Regions from separate parts of the Gordonia sp. NPDC127522 genome, predicted to be linked through region 2. Evidence: predicted binding sites of a transcription regulator. Region 2 holds the regulator's gene; the other holds the start of a gene.

Region 1 (10,540 bases), on a different contig from region 2:
TAGCATTGCACAGCAGTATGTTTGGCCTTGTCATACGTCTGGATTGGTGTACACTCGAACCTACATTCGCAACACCGGTTTTCGGGGGAGGTGACCGTCATGCCCAGCACCACACCACTCGCCGACCACGGCGCGCCCGTGTCCCGCGCGGCCGAACTCGTCGCCGAACTACACGCGAACCTCGACGAACTACAGACCGTCGACTTGTCCTCGTGCACCGACGAAGAACTGATCGAAGTCACTTCTGCCACCGAACGCGCCATCGCGCGACTCACCGTTGCCGGTGACCGGCAGATCGATCAGGCCGTCGCCCGCGACCTGCCCCGCAAAGCGGGCTGCCGCACCCTCATGCAATTCATGACCCACCGGCTACGAGTCTCGAACCCGATGCGCCGCCGTAAGCAAATGGACGCCACCGCCCACCGCACCAGCCTCGGCGGCGAGGTCCTCCCACCCGAACACCCCTGCCTCGCTGAAGCTTTCGCACAAGGCGCGGTCGGTACCGCACACGTACAGGCCGCCCTCGACGTCCTCGACCGCATCCCGGCCGCCGTCGACCACGATGTGAAGGTCGCCGCCGAACGACAGATGGCCGACATCGCCGAAGCACACACCCCCGCCGACATCACCCAACTCGGTGCCCGCCTGCTCGCACACCTCGACCCCGACGGCACCCTGACCGACGACACCGACCAGAAACGACGCCGCGGCCTGTGGATCGGCCGACAACGAGCCGACGGCACCGCCAAAATCTCCGGCACACTGACCCCCGCACTCGCCGCCCGGCTGACCATGATGTTCGCCGTGTGGGGCAAACCCGGACTCAACAACCCCGACGACCCACAGTCGCCCCAAGGGCCGGCCGGCACCGCCGACCCCGACGCCCTGGCCTCGGCAGCCGACCGCGACGGCCGCACCCTCGCCCAGACCAATCACGACGCCCTCGACGCCGCACTGGCCGCCGGCTTCGCCGACGGAACACTGGGAACCTCGCACCGCGGACTACCCGTCCAACTGATCATCAAAGCCGACCTCAACGACCTGATCCGCGAAGCCGGACTGGCGACTACCGCCACCGGCACCCTGCTCCCCATCCCCGACCTCATCGCCATGGCCGCCGACATCCAGCCATGGCTGGCGATCTTCAAAGACGCCACCACCGTCCCGCTGTACTTCGGGCGGGGCAGACGCCTCGCCACCCGCGAACAACGACTCGTCTCCTTCGCCCGCCCCGACGGGGAAGTGTGCTCGGCACCCGGCTGCGACCAACCCGCCACCCACGTCGAACTCCATCACGCCCACAAGGACTGGGCCAAGGGCGGTCTCACCGACATCGACGACCTCGCACCCGCCTGTCCACGCCACAACCGCATGGTCGGCGACCAACCCGGCCAATACACCACCCGGGTGGTCCGCGACGGACCCGACGAAGGCCGCTGCGCCTGGCGACTCAACGCCGAACCCGGCGCGCCACCCAACCCCGAACACCTCAACCGCCGACCCGACATACCCCGGCGGTTCGCAGAACATCTGAACACCGTGCGCAACGAGATCCACGGACCGACCACCCGAGGGTTTGGCAGGCGCGGTCGCCGGACCCTTCGTGACGCGCCCTCCGCAAGCTCCGGGCACTCCTCAGGGAGCAGGGGGCCCGGCGATCAAGCGCGCCGATCGTGGTTGACAACCAGCCACGTCATCGACTACCGGCCACCACGACCCGGACCACGCACACCCCGGCCCTCCCTCGTCGAAGCGCACCTCATGGAGTTACTCGCCACCTGGTGAGGGTCCGCCTGCTCGTCCGCAGTGGTCAGCGCGTGAGGACCACCTTGCCGATCGCCCCTCCGGATTCGGAAACCTGGTGCGCTGTACGAAGATTGTCGATTGTGAAGCCAGCCAGTTCGCGGTTGACAGTGCTGCGAATCTTGCCGGCGTCGACGAGTTCGGCGACCCGGCCGAGGATCTGGTGTTGCGAGTCGTCTTCCGGTGCGAACAACGGCTTGGAGAACATCAACTCCCAGTGCCAGCTCTGGCTCTTGTCTTTCAGCGGGAGGGTATCGAGACCTTCCGGTTCGTCGATGGCGACGACCTGACCGTGTACGCCCATGATGTCGGCATAGGACTCGACATTCCCGTCCGAGTGGGGTGAGAAGATGTAATCCACTCCGCCCGGGGCGCACGACCGCACGTCCTCGCGCAGGCGTCTCGGGTCGACGACGTGGTGGGCCCCGAGCCCTCGCGCCCATTCCTGCGACTCAGGCCGTGAGGCGGTTGCGATCACGGTGAGATCAGTCAGGGTCCGGACCAACTGTATGACCATCGAGCCGACGCCCCCGGCACCCGCCACCACGACGATCGTTCCCGAGTCCGCGGAATCGACCCGCAGCTTCTCGAACAACGACTCCCAGGCAGTGATCGTGGTCAACGGCAGTGCGGCAGCCGCGCCGAAGTCGAGGGACGACGGTTTGCGTCCGACGATCCGCTCATCGACCAGGTGGAACTCGGCATTCGTTCCCGGCCGATCGATCGAACCGGCGTAGTAGACCTCGTCCCCAACGGCAAACCTCGACACCTCGTCGCCGATCCCGACGACAATTCCCGCCGCGTCGAATCCCAGAACCCTCGGGGGATCGGAGTCACGCAGGCCTGCACGCACTTTGGTGTCCACCGGGTTGACCGAGACCGCGCGGACCTCGACGAGGAGATCGTGCGGACGGGGGGTCGGCACCGGCATTGTCGTCTCGGCGAACGCGCTCGGGTCCTCGACGGAGTCCGCGGCGGCCACAACCAGGGCTGTCATCTCTCGGGTCATGGCGCTAAGGTATCTCGACGACCCCAGTTACCCACAAGGTGTCCTAGTATCCTTCGGAAAGCATAGAGGTTGACGCCATGTCGCTGCAGTCCCATCGCGGAGACGCCTACTCTGCATCGTGTCCCTGCCGAGGGATGCTCGATCTTCTCGCCGACAAGTGGAGCGCCCTCGTCATCGGCGCCCTACGCGATCGACCGATGCGGTTCGGAGAGCTCCGCGTGCGGCTGGACGGGATCAGCCCCAAAGTCCTCACGGCGACTCTGCGTCGGTTGGAGACAGCCGGGATGCTCACCCGTACCGTCTATCCGGCGGTCCCGCTGCACGTCGAATACGAACTGACGGAACTCGGGCTGGACGCCGCCGGGCCGCTGGACGCATTGCGCCTGTGGGTAGAGGACAACCTCGACCGCTTCCCACATCCGTAGCCGACGCAGACAAAGGGACCCATCCCGAAGGATGGGTCCCTTGTCATTCACTTGTCATTCACGAACTCAGCCGAGTACCAACGATTCGCCGTCAGCACTGACGTTGACCGGCACCACGTCCCCGTCGCGGATGTCTCCGGCGAGCAGTTGCTTGGCGAGCTGGTCACCGATGGCCTGCTGCACCAGCCGGCGCAGCGGGCGAGCACCGTACAGCGGGTCGAATCCGCGTGCGCCCAGCCATTCCTTGGCCTTGGTCGACACCTCGAGGTCGAGGCGACGCTGCGCCAGGCGCTTCTTGAGCTGGCCGAGCTGGATGTCGACGATCGACACCAGTTCCTCCGGGCTCAGGGCGTCGAAGATCACCACGTCGTCGAGACGGTTGATGAACTCTGGCTTGAACGCCGACCGCACCGCCATCATCACGTGATCCTTGTCGCCACCCGCACCGAGGTTCGAGGTGAGGATCAGGATGGTGTTGCGGAAGTCCACCGTCCGGCCCTGGCCGTCGGTCAGGCGACCTTCGTCCAGCACCTGCAGCAGCACGTCGAACACGTCCGGGTGGGCCTTCTCGATCTCGTCGAACAGGACCACCGTGTACGGACGACGCCGCACCGCCTCGGTCAGCTGACCGCCGGCCTCGTACCCGACGTAGCCGGGCGGAGCACCGACGAGCCGTGCCACGCTGTGCTTCTCGCCGTACTCGCTCATGTCGATGCGGACCATCGCCCGCTCGTCGTCGAACAGGAACTCGGCAAGCGCCTTGGCGAGTTCGGTCTTGCCGACGCCGGTGGGGCCGAGGAACATGAACGAGCCGAGCGGCCGGTTCGGGTCCGCGACGCCCGCGCGGGCACGACGCACCGCGTCGGACACCGCCTGCACCGCGTCCTTCTGGCCGATGACCCGTTGTCCCAGTTCCTCTTCCATGCGCAGCAGCTTGGCGGTCTCGCCTTCGAGCATGCGTCCGGCCGGGATTCCGGTCCACGCCGACACGACCTGGGCCACGTCGTCGGGTCCGACCTCCTCCTGCAGCATCACATCCTGAGACGGATCCGTGCCGGTCTTCTCGATCGCGGCCTCGAGTTCCTTCTCCAGTCCGGGGACGCGACCGTACCGCAGCTCGGCGGCGCGTCCGAGATCACCGTCGCGCTCCGCGCGATCAGCCTCGCCGCGAAGCCTTTCCAGCTCCTCCTTGAGGTCTCGGACCGCGTCGATCGCGGTCTTCTCCGACTGCCACCGGGCGGAGAGCTCGTTGAGCTTCTCCTTCTGGTCGGCGAGTTCGGCGCGCAGCTTCTCGAGCCGCTCCTTCGACGCCGCGTCGGTCTCCTTCTGCAAGGCGACCTCCTCGACTTCGAGACGGCGGACGATCCGCTCGACCTCGTCGATCTCGACGGGGCGCGAGTCGATCTCCATCCGCAACCGCGACGCGGCCTCGTCGACAAGGTCGATGGCCTTGTCCGGCAGGAACCGCGAGGTGATGTAGCGATCGGAAAGCGATGCGGCAGCGACCAATGCGGAGTCGGTGATGCGCACGCCGTGGTGCACCTCGTACCGGTCCTTGAGGCCGCGGAGGATACCGATGGCGTCTTCGACCGACGGCTCGCCGACGTACACCTGCTGGAAGCGACGCTCGAGAGCGGCGTCCTTCTCGATGTACTTGCGGTACTCCTCGAGGGTTGTGGCACCGACCAGCCGCAGCTCACCACGGGCGAGCATCGGCTTGATCATGTTGCCGGCGTCCATCGCGGAATCGCCTGTCGCACCGGCTCCGACGATCGTGTGCAGCTCGTCGATGAAGGTGATGACCTGTCCGGCCGAACCCTTGATCTCGTCGAGCACGGCCTTGAGCCGCTCCTCGAACTCGCCGCGGTACTTCGCACCGGCGACCATCGAACCCATGTCGAGGGAGATGACGGTCTTGTTGCGCAACGACTCCGGCACGTCGCCGGCGACGATGCGCTGGGCGAGGCCTTCGACGATGGCGGTCTTGCCGACGCCGGGCTCACCGATGAGGACCGGGTTGTTCTTGGTCCGCCGGCTGAGCACCTGCACGACGCGCCGGATCTCGGTGTCGCGACCGATGACCGGGTCGAGCTTGCCTTCGCGGGCGGCCGCGGTCAGGTCGGTCGAGTACTTCTCGAGAGCCTGGTAGGTCGATTCGGGGTCCTCGGAGGTGACCCGTGCGCTGCCGCGCACGGCGACGAAGGCCTCGCGCAGAGCCTGCGGAGTCGCACCGAGGTTGTGCAGCAGTTTGGCGACGTCGGAGTCACCGGTCGCCAGGCCGACGACGACGTGCTCGGTCGAGACGTACTCGTCGTCGAGTTCACCGGCCAGCTGCTGGGCTGCGGTGACGGCCGCGATCGATTCGCGGGATAGTTGAGGCGTCGAGCTGGCGCCGGACACCGTCGGCATGCGATCGACCAATGCCTGGGCCTGCGCACGAACGCTCGACGGGTCCACGCCCACTGCCTTGAGCAGCGGCGACGCGATGCCGTCGGACTGATCGAGCAGTGCCACGAGGATGTGGGCCGGTCGCACGTCGGGGTTGCCAGCACTGGCCGCCGCCTGCACAGCAGAACTCAATGCTTGCTGCGTCTTGGTGGTGGGGGTGAAGCTGTCCACTCGCGTGCACCTTTCTCTTAAGTCCAACAGGCTCAAGTATGAGCCATACGCGGTCTACAACGCCAACAGAGTTGAGTGCATTCCGCTCATGTCTGATGTTTTTGTGACATAGCCCACTCGCATCAGGATGTCGGAGGTTGGCGATCCGCCGCCCTCACAGCCGTCCAGGCTCGGGACCCGGCGCCACAGCCCCGACGGAACGCGACAAGAAGAAGCGGCGCGCCCAACGTAAGCGCAAACACGACTCCGGCAGTGGCAACCACTCCAACGTGGTATCGCTCTTCGGCACCGCAAGGCGACACGTTGCTCCCGAATCATTCAAGTCGTGGCTCCGCGATGAAGTCTTCCCCGGCGACGAGGAAGCTGTCACCCACATCGGGGCGTACGCGTTCATCGTGCTCGACGCCGTCGGGCAGACGAACCCCGGTTTCGATCCGCTCACCTGGACCACCGACGACGTCGACACCATGGTGTCGATGCTCAGCCACATCGAGTCGAACCAGCAGCAGGACGCCAAAGCGCTCGCCATCGCGATCGAGACGATGCGCCGCTACCTGGTCGAGACCGGCATGTGGCTCGGCACCGAAGCCGTATCGGGCTATGCGGCCGAGCAGTTTGCCCTTGTCTCCGGGCTCGAGTTGCGGACCACGAGAATCGAGGAGGTCGACGAGGCCACCGAACGCGCTGCCCTCATGGGCACACAGCCGGTCCGGCGGGTCACCGGACTGTTGGACTGGCTGGGTCCGCACCGCCCCACCACGCAGAGTCGGTGGCTGACACCGGCCGATGCCCGCGACCTCGCCCGCCGACTCGACATCGACTTCCCCGCTCACGTCAAGAGCATGAGCAACGTCGCGTCGTTACATGACCTGTGGGAGTTTGCCCAGGTCCTCGAGATCGTCGAAGTCAACACCTCGAGCGCACGTCCCGGGCGCGCGGCCCATCTGTGGCGGGAAGAGCCCCGGATCGACGTGCTGCGGGTGGGTCTCACCGCCTGGGTTCGGTCCGGCTTTCCTCGGGAATACAACCCCGACATCGACTTCTCGTCGTCGGTGATCGGCGTGGTCATAAGCGGACTCGGCGATTCACCGCTGAGTATCGTCGAGATCGACGCCTGGGTTCCCAAACTCGGACTCAGCGAGTTGCTCGTCGAGGCAATCCATCGTCGGCTCGAGTTGTACATCGACGAAGGCTGGCTGACGCTCGAGGGCGACAGGTACGTCGTTCCCGTCGCGTTACGCCCTGCCGTGGTGTCTGCGCTCCCCCTGCCAGGACCTTTCGCAGGACTAGATGTGGCCGGCGGCGCAGGATCCGCTGACATCCACAGTGCGGGATCGGTAACGGAATCCAGCACACATCCCGCACTCTGCACATCTGTTCGCGCAATATGGATTGGGTGACCACAGACAACTCCACCGGGCCGGTGACCTTCATCCTCTTCGGGTCGACCGGCGATCTCGCCAAGCGGATGGTCCTGCCATCGTTGTACGAACTCCACCGGCGAGACCTGCTCCCCGACGGATGGCAGCTCGTCGGCAACGGACGAGGCGACCGGACCGACGATGAATTCCGGCAACATGTGAAGGACGCGATCGAGGAATTCGGTCCGGACGGTTCGGTGTCATCGGACGAATGGGAAGCGTTCGCCGAGACCATCCGCTTCGCCGGCGGCGGGTTCACCGTCGACGACCCCGGCCGTCTGCCAGAGGTGATCGACGCGGCCCGTGACGCCGCCGGTGACGGTGCTCAACTGGTCCACTATCTGGCCCTCCCACCGACCACCTTCGTCGACTACACGAAAGCCATTGCCGCGCACGATCTCGCGGAGGGCTCTCGAGTGGTCTACGAGAAGCCGTTCGGTACGTCCCCCGACGGTTTCCAGGCCCTCGACGAGGCGGTCCACGAATCCCTGGACGAGAAGCAGATCTACCGGATCGACCACTTCCTGGGGAAGGAGAGCACCCAGAACCTGCACGTCCTCCGTTTCGCCAACGGGTTGTTCTCGGGGGTGTGGAACCGCGAACACGTGGCGGAAGTCCAGATCGACGTACCGGAGACCCTCGACATCGCCGACCGCGCCGCCTTCTACGACGCCACCGGCGCATTCCTGGACATGATCGTCACCCACCTGTTCCAGGTGGCGGCCGAAGTCGCGATGGAACCACCGGTCTCGCTCGGCGCCGACGACCTGCTCGACGCGCGGGAGTCGGTGATCGCGGCCTTCCGACCACTGGACCCCGCCGAGGTGGTCTTCGGCCAGTACGAGGGATACCGCGACACCGACGGCATCCCCGCGGACTCCACCACGGAGACATTCGCGGCCGTGCGTCTGTGGGTCGACACCGACCGCTGGCACGGCGTCCCGTTCCTGCTGCGGACCGGCAAGATGCTCGACCACAGCTCCCAGCGTCTCAGCCTCGTGTTCCGCTCCCCTGCCGACGGTCCGCTGACCGACACCCCGAAGGACGGCACCGTGCTGACCTTCGACCTGGCCGGCGACGGTGCCATCGACCTGGCGGTCACGATCAAGGAACCGGGGTCCGGCACCGACCTCTCCGTGGCGCACATGACCGAACAACTCGACGAGGTGGCCGACGGTCTGTCGCCCTATGCCCGACTCATCGTCGACGTGCTGCGCGGCGATCGGTCGCTGTTCACCCGACCCGACGGCCTCGCCCACGTGTGGGAGGTGGCCGCACCGGTGCTGGCGAATCCGCCCGCACCGCAACCGTATGCGGCGGGGTCCACGGGCCCCGCGGCCGCCGACGACCTGTGCGGCGGGTCCGGCTGGATCTGAACGCGCACATGAGATCCGGTTGCGGTTTGTCCCGGTCACCGGTACAAACCGCAACCGGATCCCGTGGCGCTCGGCTCAATCACCAAGCCGTCGGTCGAGATTGATGGCCGCGCTGATGAGTGCGAGGTGGGTGAATGCCTGCGGCATGTTGCCCAGTTGTTCCCCCGTCAGGCCCACTTGCTCGGCGTACAGGCCGAGGTGATTGGCGTGGGTGAACATCTTCTCCAGGGCCAGCCGGGCGTCGGCCAGGCGGCCGACGCGGGTGAGTGCTTCGACATACCAGAACGAGCACAGGGAGAACGTCCCCTCGGCACCGTCGAGCCCGTCGTGCCCGCCGTCGGTGTCGTACCGGAACACCAGGGAGTCGCTCACCAGTTCTTCCTCGATCCGCTCGAGCGTGCGGAGGAACCGATCATCGGTGGGCGACAACAACTTCACGGCGGGGATGAGCAACAGCGCGGCGTCGAGCCGATCGGAGTCGAGCGTCTGGACGAACGCCCCCACGTCATCGTTCCAGCCCCGCTCCATGATCTGCAGGAAGATGTCGTCGCGGGCCTTCATCCAACCGGCGACGTCGCCCGGTAGACCGCGCTGCCGACTCATCCGGATCATCCGCTCGAGGGCCACCCACGACATCACTCGCGAGTAGACGTAGTCCTGCGGCTTGCTCCGCACCTCCCAGATGCTCTGGTCCGGACGATCCCAGTTGTCGACGAGCCATCCCGCCACCGTGCACAGATGCGTCCAGGACCCGTAGGAGATCCCCGGTCCGTACTTGTTGTACAGGTACACCGAGTCGATGAGCTCGCCGTAGATGTCCAGCTGGAGCTGGTCGGCGGCGGCGTTTCCGACCAACACCGGCGAGGTCTGCCGGTAACCCTCCCAGTGGTCGAGTTCGGTCTCCTTCGGCGGCGGATCCCCGTCGACGGTGTACATCAACCGCAGCGGCCCCAGATCTCCGGATTCGTCGGCGCCGTCGTCGAATCGGCAGGTCAGCCAGTCCATGAAGGCGCCCGCCTCGTCGGTGAAACCCAGCCGCAACAGCGCGTAGAGCGTGAAGGCGGCATCGCGGATCCACACGTAGCGGTAATCCCAGTTCCGTTCGCCGCCGATCTCTTCGGGGAGCGCGGCGGTCACCGCGGACACCACCGCCCCTGACGGTTCGTGCGTGAGCAGTTTGAGCGTGAGCGCCGACCGGTGCACCATCTCCCGCCACCGGCCCGTGTAGGAGGAGCGCGAGACCCAGTCCTGCCAGAATGCGACCGTCGCGGCGACGACGGCGGGAGAACTGTCGTGGTCGAGCACTTCCGACCCGATGGGGTCGGGGGCGAGGACGAACGTCACGCACTGACCGGTCTCGACGGTGAAGTGGGCCTGTGCATCCCGGTCGTCGACGGTGTCGACATCGACCGTCGAGGCGAGATGCAGCACCAGGTCGTCGGTCTCGAAACGGAGACTGCGTTCGTTCTCGACGACGACGGTGTGCGCCTCGCGGCCGTAGTCGAACCGCGGCGCAACCGTCACGCGGAACTCCACGGAGCCGCGCACGCAGGAGACCCGACGGATGATCCGCGTGCGATGGTCGGGATCGTGCGGGCGCGCGATCGGCATGAGGTCCTGGACCTCGGCGACACCGTCCTCGCTCAGGAAGCGGGTGACGAGCACGTTGGAGTCGGGGAGGTAGAACTGCCGCGTGGTGACCTCTCCGTCGATGGGTTCCACAGTCCAGGCACCGCCGCGTCGGGCGTCGAGCAGCGAGCCGAACACACTCGGCGAGTCGAACCGCGGACAACAGAACCAGTCGATCCGACCGTCGACTCCCACGACGGCCGCGGTACGCAGGTCCCCGATGACGCCGTGGTCGGCGATCGGCAGGTACTCGCTGGT
Region 2 (10,540 bases):
AGACGAGCCGCGACGGAGGTGTGATCTTTTCGAGATGGCGACACATACGCGCCACGCGCTGCATCAGCTGCGGACGGCTGTCAATCGGCAACCCGACCGGTTCGTCACCAACGTCTACACCCGGATGTTCGCGATCGATCCCGACCTGCGTGACCTGTTCGGGGTATCGATGGCGGCCCAGCGAGTGGCCTTCCATCGGGTCATCGACCATGTGCTGGAAGCGATCCCGGCCGAGTCGGGTCACGCCGAACTCGTGGAGTTCCTCGCGCAGCTCGGACGCGACCATCGCAAGTTCGGGGTCGAGCCCGAGCATTACCACGTGATGTACGCCGCCCTGATGGGCGAGTTCGGCAGCCTCATGGCCGGTTACTGGGACGCCGAGACCGAACAGACCGTCTCGCAGGCGATGATGCTGGTCACCGGGGTCATGCGGGGCGCGGCCGAGAGCGCGACCCATCCCGCGCGCTGGACCGCCGAGGTCGTCGAGAAATACCGGATCACCCGGGACCTCGCGGTCGTCCGACTCCTCGCCCACTCGCCGCTCACGTTCAACACGGGCCAGTACCTCGAGGTGCACACCCCGCAATGGCCCAAGCAGTGGCGCAATCTCTCCCCCGCCATCCCGCCCAACCCGGCCGGTGAACTGGAGTTCCACGTGCGTGCGATCCCCCGTGGAACGGTCAGCACCGCGATCGTGAGCGAGACCAGCATCGGCGATGTGTGGACCCTCGCCCAGGGGCACGGGACGCTTCACGTCGACCGCGACAGCAAGGTCCTCATGGTGGCGGGCGGGACCGGGCTCGCACCGCTGCGGGCGTTGTTGATCGAGATGTCCATGCGCGCGGATTCGCCGGAGACGCACATCTTCTACGGCATGCGCTACCCGGGCGAGCTCTACGACCTGACCGTCCTGCGCCGCATCGCGTCGACCAATCCCTGGCTGCGGGTCACCGCCGTGTCCCAGGAGGAGAGCGATCCGTGGTGGATCAACGCGGTGGCGACACCCGCCGAGCTCGGCATCGACCACGAGATCGGCACCCTCGCCGACGTCGTGGCCCGGTCCGGTGACTGGCAGGACCGCCAGGTGCTCATCGCGGGATCACCGCAGATGATCGAGAACACCCGACGCACGCTGATCATCGCGGGCGTCCGGGCCAGCCGCATCCAGCACGACCCGGTGTTCTGACCCGGCACCAGCGTTGACTCCCCCGAACCGGTTGCGACTCAGGGGACTTCGAGGCTCGGCTCGCCGCCGGCCGGAGCCGTGACCGTTTCGGTCTCGGTCACGGTGTACGTCTCGGGAGCCGACTCGGTCACCGTCTCCGTTCGAGTGACCGGACGCGGGGTGCTGGTGACCGTCGTCGTGCGGACGGAGGTTTCCGTTGCGGTCTCGGTAACCGTCGCCTCCTCGGTCGAGGTGACCGCTGCCGGTGTCTCGGTCACGGTGACGGGCGCCGGTTCGGCGACCGTCGACTCGGCGGTGAGAATCAGCGTCATCCCGACGGCGGCCAGGAACACGGCCGCGCCGATGGCGGCGCCGACGAACCACCAGCGACGTCCCGTCGACGTCCGCGGGGCGACGGGGGGTGCTGCCGCGGCTACCACCGCGGCGTCGGCCGCACCGAGGGCCGAGGCCAGCGCCGGGTTGTCCGCGACCGTGACCGGGCGTTGCGCCGCGTACTCGAAGGCCGGCGCGATGCCGGGTAGTTGCGCGCCGGGGCCGACCACGATGACCGACGTGATGTCACGCCCGCGCGGCAGGCGGGTGACCGCCGACGCGAGTCGGGTCGCCGCGTCGGGGTCGGTGACCGAGGCGACCTCGCCCGGCGAGAAGTCGGTCGTGCCGAGGACGGCGCCGGAGGACGTGTCGACGGTGGCGAGGGTCGTGCCGGCGGCCGGCGCGGCATCGCGATCCAGGTCGACGACGGCCACCACCCCACCGCGCGTCGAATGGGTGCACGCGATCTCGGCGAGAGCAGCGGCGTACCCGGTGACGACGACCTTGCCCGACCAGGACGGCCCGGTGCCCGCGCCCGCCGCGAAGACGCGGGCCAGGTGGTCGCGGACGTCGGCGCGCGACGCCGAGATGCCGATCCGGTCGACCTCGACCGGGACCGAATCGACGAGTTCGACGATCGCGGCCTCGGCACCGGCGGCCGATGCATCGGGGAGATCGACGAGGTTGCTCGCCAGGATGTGTCCGTCCGCGTCCCGGACCACCGAACTGATCTGGTCGTCGACGACGGAGATACCCAGGACCACGAACCCCGGCATCGGACCGTTCCCCGGTACCTCGGACATGGTTCACCTCCCGTCGCCGACCTGCTGTGGCGTTCTGACCCGCAAGCCTAGCGGCTGGGTGGCGGACACCGTACACCCGGTTGTGCCCGGTGGACCGCTCAGATCGGTTCGGCGGGATGCTGGGTGTAGGCCGCGTCGCGGACCGCCTCGTCGGTTTCCAGGCCCGCGCCCAGTGCTCCGCCGACGGTGGCGAGTGAACAGGTCAGCCAGGCGACCTCCAGGTAATCGGTGAAGCCGGCCGGGTGGTCGAGCGTCGCACCGAAGACCTGCGGCACCACCAGGCAGAGCGCGCCGATGGCGGACAGGACGAACAGCGCCGCGTAGAAGGCGGCGACGCCGAGCACCACCGTGATCACGGTGACGATGTTGAACAGCGCCACCTGTTCTCGCGTCTGACGGGAACTCCCCCGTTCCCAGAGGTCGGCCCCGATGATCAGCGTCGCGGTGATGGCGATGATCGAGCCGAGCGCGACCCCGGTCAGCCGGATCCCGCCGAAAGTGTCTGCGAGCAACCAGATGTCGGCGGTCACCAGCGCGAATACCCCGGCCGCGATCGCCCCGGTGAGTGCGCGGCTGAGGCCGAGCGCCAGCCGCCACGGGCGGTTGGCGCGCACCATGCCGGTGAGCAGACGCAGGTTCCCGGTCAGCACACGTGCGGTGAAGGCGGTGCCCGCCTCGTCGACGTCGGTCCCGAGCTGCCGGACGCGATGGCGGAGCGCCGACCGCGCCGGCGACTTCTGGTGTTCGCGGAGGTCGTCGGCGTCGGCGCCGAGGAGTTGCCCGACGAGTCCGGTGATGATGCCGCGTGCCCGTTGCCGTACACCGGTCGCGCCGAGTGCCGGCACCGAGAGGACCGCGACGCCGTGCACCGCGTTGGCATGCGCCACGACCGGGCGTTTGCCGACGTGCAGCGGCAGGTCGGTCAGACAGAGCACCAGATCCCATTCGTGTTCGAGCAGAAGGTCTCTGGTGGCGTCGACGATCTCGGCGTCACCGGCCGGTGGTTGGACGACGCCGGCCTCGAGGAGCTCGAGCTGCCAGCGGGCGCCGGGAAAGGTCGTCTGGATGTGGTCGGTCAGATCGGCCTCGACCAGCTTGCGGGCGAGACCGATCGCCTGGCCCGGCGCGGCGACGACGCCGAGGACGACGACGGGTTCATCCGGGGAACCGGGTTCGGGTGTGTGACCGGCGGAGGAGTCCATCGGCGGTCGGCGCGTTCAGGCGAACCGGGCCGCGAGCGCCCGGAGGGTGCCCTCTATCCCCTTGCCGTTCTTCTTGTCGTAGCCGATGAGCTCCATGATCTTCGGTACCCGGAGCGTCGAGTAGTCGAAGGTCTCGGTGACGGCCGTGGTGGTCGGCGAGGTCGACTCGAGCTCCCACCGCCAGCGGTGCCCCATCGGGTGCTGCCATTCGACGACCCGGCCGGGTTCGAAGTCGGTGACGGTCGAGGTGATCTTGTACGGCACGCCGTACTGCTTCATCCCGACACTGAAACGCGCCCCGCGGGTCAGCGTCTCGGGCCCGTCCACGGGGGTGTCGCGGACGGTGCCGGAACCGTCGAGCTCCGGATGCCGATGGGGGTTCGACACGAGCGCGAACACATCGGCGACCGGGGCGTTCACGACGACCCGGCGCGAGACCTTGTGCGGGCCGGAGTCGACGGTGGTGACGGGTTCAGAAGCCATACGCTCAACGGTACGCACGTCCGTGGGCTCGGCGAAACCAAGCAGGTGGTCAGTCGGTGGTGCGATTGCGTCGCGGCTGCCAGACGACCAGGGCGTTGGTGCGCGGCACGGGGACGAGTTCGCCGCCGCGGCGGGTCCGCGACCTCTGCACCTCGTCGGTCAGCTCCCGCACGCGGTGCTGGAGCGCCTCGACCTGATTGCTCAGGTCGATGATGCGTTTGATGCCCGCGAGGTTGACGCCTTCCTCCTGCGAGAGACGCTGGATCTCGCGCAGGAGCTCGACGTCGCGGGACGAGTAGCGGCGACCGCCGCCACTCGTCCGTTGCGGGGTGACCAGGCCCAGGCGGTCATACGTCCGCAGGGTCTGGGCGTGCATGCCGGCGAGTTCGGCGGCCACCGAGATCAGGAAGGTCGCACCGTCGCCGTCGAAGTTGCTCGCACCGGCCATGACTCATCGCCCCCAGTCCGCCCGCGGGTCGAAACCGCTTGCCCGCTCGGCCTGGTCGTAGGCGCGCATCGCCTCGACCGCGGCCTCGTCGAGCTTGTTCGGAACCGCGACCTTGACGGTGACGAGCAGGTCGCCCGCCCCGCCGGAGCGCTTGGGCACTCCACGACCGCGCACGCGCAGCGTGCGGCCGTCGGTGGTGTTCGGCGGGATCTTCACCCCGACCGAACCCTCCAGGGTCGGAACCGACACCGTCGCTCCGAGAACGAGTTCGGAGATCCGCACCGGCAGCTGCACCCGAAGGTCGTTGCCGCTACGGGTGAACTGCTTGTGCGGGGTCACGTGCACGACGACGTAGAGGTCACCCGACGGGGCGCCACGACGGCCGGCCTCGCCCTGCCCGGCGAGCCGGATGCGTTGACCGTCCTCGACGCCGGCGGGGATCCGGACGTTGATGGTGCGCGCGCGGACCTTCACGCCGCTGCCGTCGCAATCGGTGCACGGGTCATCGATCCGCGATCCGGTGCCCTGGCAGTCCTGGCAGGGCTCGCTGAATCCGAACGCGCCCTGGTTGCGGCTCACGAAGCCGGAACCGTTGCAGTTCGCGCACACCCGCGGACTGGTCCCGGGCTTGGCGCCCGAGCCGTGGCAGGTGGTGCAGGGCGACGGACTCGTCACCCGCAGGGGGACGGTCGTGCCGAGCGCGGCGTCGGAGAACGAGAGCGTCGTCTCGGTCTCGAGGTCCTTGCCTCGACGCGGCCGGCTCGCCGTCGAAGTACGTTGCGTTCCGCCACCGCGGTTGAACAGGCCGTCGAAGATGTCGCCGAAACCGCCACCGCCGCCGCCGGTCTGCGCCCCGCCGAACAGGTCGCCGAGGTCGAAATCGCTACCGCCGCCGGTGGTGTAGGTGGTTCCCCCGCCGGGGAAGCCACCCGGGAAGCCATTGCCGCCGCCGCGGAATCGTCCGCCGGCGAACATGGCGCGTGTCTCGTCGTACTCCTTGCGCTTCTCGGCATCCCCGAGGACGCTGTGGGCTTCGGACACCCGCTTGAAGCGCTCTTCGGCCGCGCTGTCACCCGGATTCGCATCCGGATGCAGCTCGCGCGCGAGCTTGCGGTAGGCCTTCTTGATCTCTTCAGCCGAAGCGTCAGAAGCAACGCCCAGGTCCTTGTAGAAGTCGTGTTCTAACCACTCACGTTGTGGTGCCACCAGACGTCACCTCCTTGAGTTCTGTTGTCTGGATGAATGTCTTGTCTCTTGATGAATGTCTTGGGAAGAACCTGAGGTGCGAGGCTCGCGGACTGCGCTCCTCGCACCTCAGGGTCGACGGTCGTTCTATTGTGCACCGGGCGCGTCGCCCGCGGGAGCGGGATCGGTGACCGTCACCATCGCGGTGCGGATCACCTTCTCGCCCAGGCGGTAGCCGCATCGGTACACCGATCCGATCACCGGGTTCGCGCCGGTGCCGTCGTGCTGCACGGCTTCGTGGAGTTCGGGATCGAACTCGTCACCCGCCGCACCGAAGGCCACGAGACCTTCGGCGGCCAGCACACCGGTCAGCTTGTCGGCGACCGCACGCAGCGGACCGCTGTCGAGGTCGCCGTGTTCACGGGCACGGTCGAGGTCGTCGACGATCGGCAGCAGTTTGTCGATCAGGATCTGCTTGCCGTAGGCGACCGAACCCTGCTTCTCCTCGGCGGCACGCCGCCGGAAGTTGGCGAACTGGGCGCGTTCGCGCTGCAGGTCGGCCGTCAGCTCGGCGACGCGGGCATCCGGCTCGTCGGCTGCGGTGTCGGCCTGCGGCTCGTCGGTTGACTGTGACTCGTCGGTCTGGGACTCCTCTGCGACCGGTCCGGCGTCGGCCGGGCCGGGGCCGGCGGCCGGCTCGTCGCGCACCTCACCCGTCTCCGGGTCGATACGACGACGGTCGGTCACCGTCACCGGCTCCTCGCCGGACCCATTCGACGAATGGGCTCCTGCGGTCACTTGTTCTCCTTCGAGTCGGCAGCATTCGAATCTGCGTCGTCGACGACCTCGGCGTCGACGACGTCGGGATCGCTGTCGGCCGCGGCGGACTCACCGTTGGGGGACTCCGCAGCGGCGTTGGCGTAGATCGCCTGGCCGAGGGCCTGCGACTCCTCGGACAGCTTCTCGATCGCGGATTTGATCGCCGCGGTGTCGTTGCCCTTGAGCGCTTCCTGCGCCCCGGCGACGGCCGCCTCGACCTTCTCCTTCAGCTCCGCCGGGACCTTGTCCTCGTTCTCCTTGAGGAACTTCTCGGTCTGGTGGACCAGCGACTCCGCCTGGTTGCGGGTTTCGGCCTCCTCACGGCGCTTGCGGTCCTCGTCGGCGTGCGCCTCCGCGTCCTTGATCATGCGGTCGATCTCGTCCTTGCTCAGGCCGGAACCGTCCTGGATGCGGATCGAGTTCTCCTTGCCGGTGCCCTTGTCCTTCGCGGTGACGTGCACGATGCCGTTGGCGTCGATGTCGAAGGTCACCTCGATCTGCGGGACACCCTGCGGGGCCGGAGCGATGCCGCCGAGCTCGAAGCTGCCGAGCAGCTTGTTGTGCGAGGCGATCTCGCGCTCCCCCTGATAGACCTGGATCTGCACCGACGGCTGGTTGTCCTCGGCGGTCGTGTAGGTCTCCGACCGCTTGGTCGGGATGGTGGTGTTGCGCTCGATCAGCTTGTGCATCACGCCGCCCTTGGTCTCGATACCGAGGGAGAGCGGGGTGACGTCGAGCAGCAGCACGTCCTTGACCTCACCGCGGAGCACACCGGCCTGCAGTGCGGCGCCGACGGCGACGACCTCGTCCGGGTTGACGCCCTTGTTGGGCTCGCGGCCACCGGTCAGTTCCTTCACCAGGTCGGTGACGGCCGGCATACGGGTCGAACCACCGACGAGCACGACGTGGTCGATGTCGCCGACGGAGATGCCCGCGTCCTTGATGACGGCCTGGAACGGTGCGCGGGTGCGCTCCAGCAGATCAGAGGTGATCTTCTGGAACTCGCTGCGCGAGAGCTGCTCGTCGAGGAACAGCGGGTTCTTGTCGGCGTCGACGGTGATGTAGGGCAGGTTGATCGAGGTGCTCTGCGAGCTCGAGAGTTCGATCTTGGCCTTCTCGGCGGCCTCGCGGAGACGCTGCAGGGCCATCTTGTCCTTGGTCAGGTCGATGCCGTTCTGGCTCTTGAACTTCTCGACGAGCCAGTCGACGACGCGCTGATCCCAGTCGTCACCACCGAGGTGGTTGTCGCCGGAGGTCGCACGGACCTCGACCACGCCGTCGCCGATCTCGAGCAACGAGACGTCGAAGGTACCGCCACCGAGGTCGAAGACCAGGATGGTCTGTTCCTTCTCACCCTTGTCGAGTCCGTAGGCCAGGGCGGCCGCGGTCGGCTCGTTGACGATGCGGAGCACGTTGAGGCCGGCGATCTGGCCGGCTTCCTTGGTGGCTTGACGCTGCGCGTCGTTGAAGTAGGCCGGGACGGTGATGACCGCGTCGGTCACGTCCTCGCCCAGGTACGACTCGGCGTCGCGCTTGAGCTTCATGAGCGTGCGCGCGCTGATCTCCTGCGGGGTGTACTTCTTGTCGTCGATCTCGACGGTCCAGTCGCCTTCGCCCATGTGGCGCTTGACGGAGCGGATGGTGCGGTCGACGTTGGTGACCGCCTGGTTCTTGGCGGGCTGGCCGACCAGCACCTCGCCGTTACGGGCGAACGCGACCACCGACGGGGTGGTCCGTGCGCCTTCGGCGTTGGCGATGACGGCGGCTTCGCCGCCTTCGAGCACGGCCACCACCGAGTTGGTGGTACCGAGGTCGATTCCAACAGCACGAGACATGTTTGGCTTCCTCCTAGTTTGCGGGTGTGCACCCGAGTCCTTGTCCCGGGGTCTCGCGACCGCGGGGATGTCGTGGCGAAACTCTGCGGGACCGGACTTCAGTGCGTCCGACTCATGTCCTACTGAAAAAGTAGATCCGAGTCAAACCGACTTGAGTCTTCGTCGCTCAGGTTTCTCGAAGTGTGTAACGGGGATGCCCGAAGGGTTGTTCCCGGATCGAGCAAAAAAGTTGAGTGGATCTCGCTCAATGTCAGCCGGGGGCCGAAAACGCGTATGACGTTGCGCCCGGTTTCCGGGCACAACGTCATCACCCAACACGCTGCGCCCCCGTTACCCATCGGTCCCGGTCACGTGGGGGCTACGGTCGAGACATCCCCTCGACGCGGAGGTGGCGATGAACGAGACCACGCCGGACGAACCGCGATGGGTGCCGTGGCGGGTGGCACCGAAGTCGGGCTTCGAGGTCGACGACCCGACCGGACGTGGCGAGGTCGAGATCGCGCAGATCGACGAACGGCAGTTCCTCGTGCGCAACGCCTTTCGTTTCTCCGATCCCGCGGTCGAGAAGTACCTCGTCACACAACTGGTCGAGCGAGGACAGACGGAAGCCGATGCGCGGGGCGCCGTCGACGCGGCCCGCACGTTTGTGCCCGGCGACGACAACCCCACCGATCTCGCCTCGATCCCCCGGTTCCTGCGCTGGTTCGAGAACCCCTACGGCAGACACTCACTCGCGGCGCTCATCCACGACGAGCTCATCACGGGCACCGTCAACTCCGGCGCGCTCGGGAGTGACACCCTGTCCGACCGGTTCTTCCGCGAGATGATGCGGGCGTCCGGCGTCCCCTGGCTCAAGCGGTGGATCATGTGGTCGGCAGTGGCACTTCGCACGCGATGGGTCGCCGGCGGATGGCGACGTCTCAGTGTGATCGCGTGGCTGGTGCTGAGCGTCGTCGGCATCTGCGCGGCGGTCGGTTCGAGCGGGGCGCTGCTGTTCGATTGGTCGTGGCCGACATCATCGCCGGCGGTCTCTCTCCTGCTCTCCCTGCTGATGATCTTCGTCGCCGCGCCGCTGTGGGGGCGCCAGTGGGCGGCGAGTCTCGTTGCGGCCGTGGCCGCCTTGTGGCTCCTGCCCGCCGCGATCGTGGCCTACTTCGCCTATGCGCTGTATCTGTTGTCGGAGAGGGTCGCTCGCACCGTCGGGCTCACGTAGCGATGCGGGCCGAGCATTCTTGTCGGTGGTCGGGTCTACCTTGGATGTGTCAGGTGGACCGGTCAACCGGGCCGGGCGGCAACGACTTCGGGGGGAGTCACTGTGGGGGCATGGACGGATCTGCCGGGCGAGTTCCTCGCCGGGGTCGATCCTGCGCGTCCGGCCGATGCCGACACCGCCACTCATATGCAGCGTCTGGGGTCGATCCGCGCGGGCGAGTCGTATCTGGCGTGGTGCCGCTATCAGACGATCCTGGTGTTGTGTGATCGGCTGTTGACCACGGTCGGCAACAGTTACGTGTCCGACGGTTTCGGTGACGTCGTCGCCCGGGTCTCGCGGGAGGCCGGGATCACCCGCTACCGGGCGGGGATGCTGGTCGACGAGGCGCTGTGCCTGCGTGATCGGTTGCCGCGGGTGTTGGAGACGTTGCGCGACGGTGTCATCGGGCCGCACCACATCCGGGAGATCATCGGCCGCACGCACTTGGTGTCCGATGATCACCTTTTCGACCCCGACGACCCCGACGACCCCGACAGCCGTCGGATCATCGAGGTGCTCGACGAATCGATCGCCGACCTGCTGCGCTCTCGGTCCGGGTCGTGGTCGACGTCGGGTTTGCGCGACATGATCGACCGCCTGGTCTTCGGTCACGACGCCGACGCCGTCCGGGAACGGCGCCGCGAAGCGCTCGACAAACGAGGGGTGTGGACCGAGAACCACGGTGACGGCACCGGTGAGATCACCGCGGTCATGGCCGCCGAGAACATCCGGGCTTCCAACGCCTCGGTACGGGAGTTGGCCGCATCCGTCTGCGACCGGGACGGACGCCCTCGCCAGCAACGCAACTCCGACGCCATGTACGCGTTGCTCACCCGAACAGCGTTCACGTGCGCGTGCGGACAAACCGACTGCACCGCAACACCTGTCGATCCTGGAGGTTCGGCGGCGAGTACCGAGATCGTGATCCACGTGGTGACCGACGCCGACACCCTGGCCGGCGGGTCCGGACCCGGCTGGATCGACGGGCACGGAGTGATCTCCGACGAGCATGTGC

What was found. Region 2 encodes HspR, which represses chaperone genes until heat shock. Its sites were predicted from a motif close to ANNTGAGTNNNNNNNACTCANNT; they were not measured.
Region 1: clpB (ATP-dependent chaperone ClpB) is a predicted target of HspR. The motif match lies at 5,926-5,948, and genes of this name have one in related genera.

Annotation. Positions count from the first base shown of each region.
Region 1 covers NZ_JBHXVK010000010.1:103,772-114,311, forward strand. The annotation lists gene ACFVHY_RS16490 (DUF222 domain-containing protein) at 100-1,785, shown strand; gene ACFVHY_RS16495 (zinc-binding alcohol dehydrogenase family protein) at 1,811-2,812, opposite strand; gene ACFVHY_RS16500 (winged helix-turn-helix transcriptional regulator) at 2,890-3,237, shown strand; gene clpB (ATP-dependent chaperone ClpB) at 3,304-5,856, opposite strand; gene ACFVHY_RS16510 (hypothetical protein) at 5,994-7,256, shown strand; gene ACFVHY_RS16515 (glucose-6-phosphate dehydrogenase (NADP(+))) at 7,253-8,653, shown strand; gene ACFVHY_RS16520 (glycoside hydrolase family 15 protein) at 8,729-10,540, opposite strand, start outside.
Region 2 covers NZ_JBHXVK010000008.1:28,478-39,017, reverse strand. The annotation lists partial or broken gene ACFVHY_RS14705 (FAD-binding oxidoreductase) at 23-1,186, shown strand; gene ACFVHY_RS14700 (hypothetical protein) at 1,225-2,301, opposite strand; gene ACFVHY_RS14695 (hypothetical protein) at 2,400-3,503, opposite strand; gene ACFVHY_RS14690 (SRPBCC family protein) at 3,519-3,986, opposite strand; gene ACFVHY_RS14685 (heat shock protein transcriptional repressor HspR) at 4,036-4,434, opposite strand; gene dnaJ (molecular chaperone DnaJ) at 4,438-5,640, opposite strand; gene grpE (nucleotide exchange factor GrpE) at 5,767-6,417, opposite strand; gene dnaK (molecular chaperone DnaK) at 6,414-8,273, opposite strand; gene ACFVHY_RS14665 (DUF1353 domain-containing protein) at 8,668-9,486, shown strand; partial or broken gene ACFVHY_RS14660 (DUF222 domain-containing protein) at 9,589-10,540, shown strand, end outside.